DNA from 3 places in the Streptomyces sp. NPDC001315 genome. Region 2 is predicted to be linked to each of the others. Evidence: riboswitches for the same ligand, from Rfam matches in the RefSeq annotation. Region 2 holds a riboswitch; each other region holds the start of a gene.
What was found. A riboswitch is a leader RNA that binds a small molecule or an ion and turns the genes downstream of it on or off. The one in region 2 is predicted to bind cobalamin.
Positions count from the first base shown of each region.

Region 1 (2,254 bases), on a different contig from region 2:
TGCCCAGGCGCGGGTCTACGTCGCGGTGGTCGGCGACGTCGTAGCCGCCGTCGGCGAGTTCGGAGGGGTAGAAGGGGCTGAGCCACAGGGCGTCGGCACCGAGGGCGGCGAGGTGGCTCAGGCGCTCGGTGACGCCCCGGATGTCGCCGAGGCCGTCGCCGTCGGCGTCGGCGAAGCTGCGGGGATAGACCTGGTAGACGACGGCCTGGCGCCACCAGTCGGGGTTCCGGGAGGAGAGGTCGGGCAGATCGGGCACGCGGTCTCCCTTTGGACGTGGTCGGGCAACTCCAGAAGCCTGTCCACATTGCCCGGAAGGCGAACGTTTTACATCGCCAGGAAGGGACCACTCCCCGTGTGGGCGTGACCGGCACCCTCGCCCGGCCTCCCCCGGGTTCCGGGGCGCCCGTGCGTCATCCCCCGTCCGCGGAACAGTGCTTGAGCAGCGCCCCCACGTCCCCGTCCACCACCCGGTACCGCACGACCCGCCCCTCCTTCTCCCCCTCCACGACCCCGGCCGCCCGCAGCAGCCGCAGCGCCTGCGACACGGCCGGGTCGTTCATGCCCGTCGCGATCGCCAGGTCGGAGACGGCCAGGGGGCCGGTGCGGTGCAGGGCCAGCAGCAGGGCGAGGCGCTTGGGGTCGGCGAGCAGGGAGAAGCGGTCGGCCCAGGTGCGGACGTGACCGGGTTCGCCGATGGCGGCGATCGCGTCGCACACCCGGTGGCCGTCGATCGTGCGGCGGTCGGCGCGGTCGGCCGGGACGAGATGCATGACGCCATCCTCGCAGGCAGCACTGTGTGATCTTGAATACCTGCGCAGGTATGCAGCTATGCAGGAGACCGCCCGCCCCCCTACGGTGGGCGGGCCGTGGTGTTCGGGAAGCCGGTGTGATGCCGGAGCGGCCCTCGCCACTGTGATCGGGGAGTTCCCGTCCCGTCCGGCACCAGCCGGGCCACTGGTCGTACGACCGGGAAGGCAGGGGCGGAAACGTACGACCCTCCCCCACTCTCGACTTCGCTCGAGCGGGAGGTACCCCCAAGCCAGGAGACCGGCCACGGCATCTCACGAAGTGATCCACGAGGTGCTGGAGCGTGAACCGGATGACCCTGCCCGACCCTGCCCCGACGTCCTTCAAGTGGCGGCGCGAGGACACCCTGAAGACAGCGGGGCTGATGGCGGTGATCGCCGCCCTGCACGTCGTCGCCTTCGGAATCCTGTTTCTCCTCGTCGTACCCGAGCACTACGAGGTCGGCAGCAAGGCCTTCGGCGTCGGCCTCGGCATCACCGCCTACACCCTCGGCATGCGGCACGCCTTCGACGCCGACCACATCGCCGCGATCGACAACACCACCCGCAAGCTGATGGCCGACGGCAAGCGGCCGGTGTCGGTGGGCTTCTGGTTCGCGCTGGGGCACTCCAGCGTGGTGGTGCTGCTCGCGCTGCTGATCGCGGGCGGCACCCAACTCGCCGGCCGGGTGATGAACGAGGACTCGCGCACCCACCAGGTCCTCGGCTTCATGGGTACGACGATCTCCGGCACCTTCCTCTATCTCATCGCCGCCCTCAACCTGGTCGCCCTGCTCGGCATCCTGAAGGTCTTCAAGGCGATGCGGGCAGGAACCTACGACGAGAAGGAACTCGAACAGCACCTGGACTCCCGCGGCTTCATGAACCGCATCCTGGGCCGCCTCACCAAGTCCGTCTCCCGCCCCGGCCAGATGTACCCCCTCGGCTTCCTCTTCGGCCTCGGCTTCGACACCGCCACCGAGGTCACGCTGATGGTGATGGCCGGCTCGGGCGCGGCGGCGGGCCTGCCCTGGTACGCGATCCTGTGCCTGCCGCTCCTCTTCGCCGCGGGCATGAGCCTGTTCGACACCCTGGACGGCACGTTCATGAACTTCGCCTACCAGTGGGCGTTCTCGAACCCCGTCCGCAAGGTGTTCTACAACCTCACCATCACCGGCCTGTCCATCGCCGTCGCCTTCTTCATCGGCACGATCGAACTGGTCGGCGTCCTCCACGAGAAGCTCGACCTGCGCGACGACGTCACCGGCTGGATCGCCGACCTGAACCTGGACAGCGTCGGCTACGTCATCGTCGGCCTGTTCGTCGTCGTATGGGCGGCGGCCGTGGCGTACTGGCGGCTGGCGAAGGTGGAGGAGAAGTGGGCGGTACGGCCCGCCGACACCACCTGAACAGCCACCCCGGGCGGCCCTGAACAGATCTCGGCCGAGCCCTGAGACGGCCGGCAGCCC
Region 1 is NZ_JBIAWZ010000003.1:326,947-329,200, reverse strand. It holds gene ACFY16_RS11935 (glycoside hydrolase family 13 protein) at 1-256, opposite strand, end outside; gene ACFY16_RS11930 (ArsR/SmtB family transcription factor) at 411-770, opposite strand; cobalamin riboswitch at 851-1,071, shown strand; gene ACFY16_RS11925 (HoxN/HupN/NixA family nickel/cobalt transporter) at 1,100-2,194, shown strand.
Region 1: another riboswitch for cobalamin. It lies ahead of ACFY16_RS11925 (HoxN/HupN/NixA family nickel/cobalt transporter); the one in region 2 lies ahead of ACFY16_RS06630 (prenyltransferase/squalene oxidase repeat-containing protein).

Region 2 (2,254 bases):
CATGGCTCGGCTCCTCACCGAACGTGCCTGCGAGCGCCTCATCCTCGACTTCGTCCACCGCCTCGACCTCGGCGAACCGCCCTCCGTCGCCGAGCTGTTCACCGAGGACGGCACCTGGGCGTGGCCGGAGGGTGAGCGGCTGGTCGAGGGGCGGGACGCGCTCCGCGCGTACTTCGGCTCCCGCCCGGCCGACCGGCTCTCCCGACGCCTGATGTCCAACATCCGCGTCACGGTGACCTCGCCGGAGACGGCGACCGCCACGTCGTACTTCGCGACCTACCGCCTCGACGGCTACGCGGGCGGCACGGTGCCCGCCGGCCCGCCCGTCCAGGTCGGCCACTACGAGGACACCTTCGCCTTCTGCCGCACCGACGACCGATGGCTGCTCTCCTCCCGGGTCCTCTTCCTCCCGTTCGGCGGCCCGACACCACGAGCGTCGTAGGGCGAAACGATCCCTAGGACACCAGCGACCGGATCAAGTGCTCGGCCGGTCCCAGGAGTTCGACCTCCCGCCTGCTCATCGTCGGGTTGGCCGCACGGCGCCGCCGGGCCTCCAGGAGGCCGGTCTCCGTGAGGGCGGAGGGGTCGGCGAGCAGGGCGGTCAGCATCGCGCGCGCCGGTTGGGCGACAGGCTCGTCGCCGACGGCGACCTGGGCGAGGATCACCGCGGACATGCCCCAGTCGAGCCCCGGATCACCCTCCTCGGCGTTGGCCCAGTCGATCACCCGGGGGCCGTCGGGGGTGAGGATCACGTTGTCGGGGTGCAGGTCGAGGTGGAGCACGCGGGTGGAGGCGGAGCGGCGGCCCGGAATGGCGTGCAGGGCGCCCAGCAGCCCTGCCAGCACGCTCCCCGCCTCCTGCGGACCGAGCGAACCGGCCGCGTACGCCTGGAGCATCGTCGGCCCCGGCAGCCGCTCCATCACCAGGTCGGTCCGCGAGTCGCCCCCGAGCCGCACCCGAGGCACCGGGTAGCCATAGCCGCGTACGTACTCCATCACCGCCCCCTCGGCGGCCGCGTTCCCCCGGCCGTCCCGGTCGCGGCGCAGCACCCACGCCCCGTCGATCTCGTACACGTCGGCCGTGCGGCCGGAACCCAGCAGTCTCCCCGTCGGTGGCATGGCGCGAACCTACCCGTGCCTTCGCCGCCCCCCAACGCGGCTCCACAGCCGCCCCTCAGCGTGTTTCTACGGGCCGGTAGAGTGGCGGCGTCGTCATCACACCTGTACGGGGGGAAGCCGGTGCAATTCCGGCGCTGACCCGCAACCGTGAGCCACCGCAGCGTGGCGAGCCGGATCGCTCCGTACGGTTCGTGACCGGCTCACGCGCACCGGCCGTCCGCCGGTGTACGGCACCGTCGAGGTCTACGGAGCCGAGCCGCCCGGGGTGTCCCGTGCTGCCCGGCTCCCCGCAGGGAGAGGCATCCGCCGATCATGAACGTCCGCCGCAGTGCCGCGGTTCTGGCCGCCACCGCCGTGATCGGCGCCGCCGGGCCCGCCGTCGCCGCCGACCCGTCCCCGTCGCCCTCGGTGGCGATACCCACCGGGCTGTACGGCCGCACCGATCCCACGTACGACGGTGTCTGGCGGCAGTCCCTCGCCCTGCTCGCGCAGGACTCCGTGGGCGTGCGGCCGGCCTCGTCGGGCATCGCCTGGCTGATCGGGCAGCAGTGCGCGAACGGGGCGTTCGCCGCCTTCCGCGCCGACACCGCCAAGGCCTGCGACGCGGGGCTCATGGTCGACACCAACAGCACGGCCGCCGCCGTCCAGGCGCTCGCCGCGCTCGGCGGCCACGGCGCCGTCACCGAGAAGTCCGTCGCCTGGCTGAAGTCCGTGCAGAACGCGGACGGCGGCTGGGGCTACTCCCCGGGCGGCGCCAGCGACGCGAACTCCACCTCCGTCGTCATCGGCGCGCTCACGGCGACGGGCGAAAAGCCGCAGGACATACGCAAGGGCGGCAAGTCCCCGTACGACGCCCTGCTGAAGTTCGCGCTCCCCTGCGACAGCGACAGCGACCAGAGCGGCGCCTTCGCCTACCAGCCCGACAAGAAGGGCGACCTCACGGCCAACGCGGACGCGACCGCGGCAGCCGTCGTCGCCGCCCTCGGCAAGGGGCTCGCAGGCACCGCCCCGAAGGCGGCCGAAACCGACCTGACCTGCAAGGACGCCTCCGCCGATCCCGGGCAGGCCGCTCGCAACGGTGCCGCGTACCTCGTCGAGGCGCTGGCCAAGGACGGCCACCTCACGTCGGCGCTGCC
Region 2 is NZ_JBIAWZ010000001.1:1,498,294-1,500,547, forward strand. It holds gene ACFY16_RS06620 (nuclear transport factor 2 family protein) at 1-442, shown strand, start outside; gene ACFY16_RS06625 (phosphotransferase) at 456-1,118, opposite strand; cobalamin riboswitch at 1,189-1,316, shown strand; gene ACFY16_RS06630 (prenyltransferase/squalene oxidase repeat-containing protein) at 1,431-2,254, shown strand, end outside.

Region 3 (2,254 bases), 610 kb from region 2:
GGGCCAGATCGCTTCGGCCGGCCTGGTCTCGCTGGCCCACGGCACCAACGACGCGCAGAAGACGATGGGCATCATCACCCTCGCCCTGGTCGCCGGCGGCGCCGTCGCGCCCGACTCCGACCCGCCCGTCTGGGTCATCCTCTCCGCCGGTCTGGCCATCGCGCTCGGCACGTACCTCGGCGGCTGGCGCATCATCCGCACCATGGGCACGGGCCTGACCGACCTCCAGCCGCAGCAGGGCTTCGCCGCCCAGACCAGCGCCGCGACGGTCATCCTGGCCTCCTCCCACCTCGGCTTCTCCCTCTCCACCACCCACTCGGTCTCCGGCTCGGTGATGGGCGCGGGCCTCGGCCGCAAGGGCGGCGTCGTGCGCTGGTCCACCGCGACCCGCATGCTCGTCGCCTGGGTCCTGACCCTGCCGGCGGCCGCCGTGGTCGGTGCCCTCGCCGAGTCCGTGACCGACCTGGGCGACTGGGGCACGGCGGTCGTCGCCGTCTTCCTGATCGCCTCCAGCGCCGCGATCTGGAAGCTCTCCCGACGCGAGGTCGTCGACCACAACAACGTCAACGCCACCCAGGAGCCGGCCGGCGTCGTGACCACGGCGATCGCCGCGGTGACCCCGCCCCCCGCGGGCACGGTGACCGAGGACCTCACGGCCACGATCCCCGCCCCGGCCACGATCCCCGCCCAGGCCACCGCCGCGGCCGCCGCCGACCCGGTGTCCCCGCCGGCCGCCGCCGTCTGAGCCCCGCGCACCCGGTTAAGAAGGAAGCATCACCATGAAGATCGACTGGGCAACCCTGGGTTCCGTGTTCGGCGTCAGCCTCGTGGTCACCGTGGCCCTCGTGTCCCTGTTCACCCTCGGCATCATGGGCCTCTCGCGCCAGGAGCGGGCCTCCGCGCAGGGTGGGTCCGCCACGCTGGCCGTGACGGGCGCGTACGCGTGCTTCGCGGCCTGCGCGGCCGCGGTGGGCTACGGGATCTACCTGATCGTCGCCTGACTCCCAGGCACACCGTTCGTCGAGACGAGGGCGGGAGGCACCCACGGGTTCCTCCCGCCCTCCCCTTTGCCCAACCGGCTTCACACAGCAGGCACATGCCGCGCGTGTGGGCCTTCACACACTCCTCCACCCCAGGTCAACAGCAGGTTGACGGCCCTTCCGGGCCCGTGGTGGACTGCCGGAGCCATCTACGGCGGCAGGAGAGGAAGCCGGTGCGAATCCGGCGCGGTCCCGCCACTGTCACCGGGGTAGTAAGCCCCGGGAGCCAGGAACTCTCACCGCCGGTCTCGTCGAACCAGGGCGCGGACACCCTGAGTGAGGACATATCGCCATGCTCGGCTGCGGATTGAGACTCAGCACCAGGTCGTTGCCCGGTCCCGCCGCGATCGGCTGAGCGGATGCGTGCCGATCGCGTCTTCGCGTACGGCGCCACGGCCGGCCTCCTGGGCGACCTGTTCCTCGGCGATCCGCGCCGTGGGCATCCGGTCGCCGCGTTCGGGCGGGCGGCCGGGGCCGTGGAGCGGGTGTTGTGGCGGGACCATCGGGGCCGGGGCGCGCTGCACACCATGGTGTGCGCCGGCGGCGCAGTGGCGCTCGGCGCCGTGGCCACCCGCGCCGTACGCACCTCCACCGCCGCCTCCGTCGCCCTCACCGCCGCCGCCACCTGGGCCGTCGTCGGGGGGACTTCGCTCGCCCGGGAGGCCCGGGCCGTCGGGCGGGCCCTGGAAGCCGGGGACGTCGAGGGTGCCCGCGCCCGGCTGCCGCATCTGTGCGGGCGGGATCCGCAGGCCCTCGACGCCGACGGGATCGCCCGGGCGGTCGTCGAGTCGGTCGCCGAGAACACCTCGGACGCCGTCGTCGGCGCGCTGGTGTGGGGGGCCGTCGGGGGCGTGCCGGGGCTGCTCGGGTTCCGGGCCGTGAACACCCTCGACGCCATGGTCGGCCACAGGTCGCCCCGCTACCTGCGCTACGGGTGGGCGTCCGCCCGGCTCGACGACGTCGCCGGCTGGCCGGGGGCCCGCCTCACCGCCGTACTCGCGGCCGTGGCCGGAGACGATCCGCGGGGGGCCGTACGGGCCTGGCGGGCCGACGCGGCCAGGCATCCGAGTCCCAACGCCGGTCCCGTGGAGGCCTCGTTCGCGGGGGCCCTCGGCGTGCGGCTCGGCGGGACCCTCTCCTACGCCGGGCGGGTCGAGCACCGGCCCGTACTCAACGGCGGTGACGGGCGCGCCGTCCGGGTCGCGGACATCGAC
Region 3 is NZ_JBIAWZ010000001.1:891,744-893,997, forward strand. It holds gene ACFY16_RS03895 (anion permease) at 1-745, shown strand, start outside; gene ACFY16_RS03900 (hypothetical protein) at 780-1,001, shown strand; cobalamin riboswitch at 1,164-1,299, shown strand; gene ACFY16_RS03905 (cobalamin biosynthesis protein) at 1,400-2,254, shown strand, end outside.
Region 3: another riboswitch for cobalamin. It lies ahead of ACFY16_RS03905 (cobalamin biosynthesis protein); the one in region 2 lies ahead of ACFY16_RS06630 (prenyltransferase/squalene oxidase repeat-containing protein).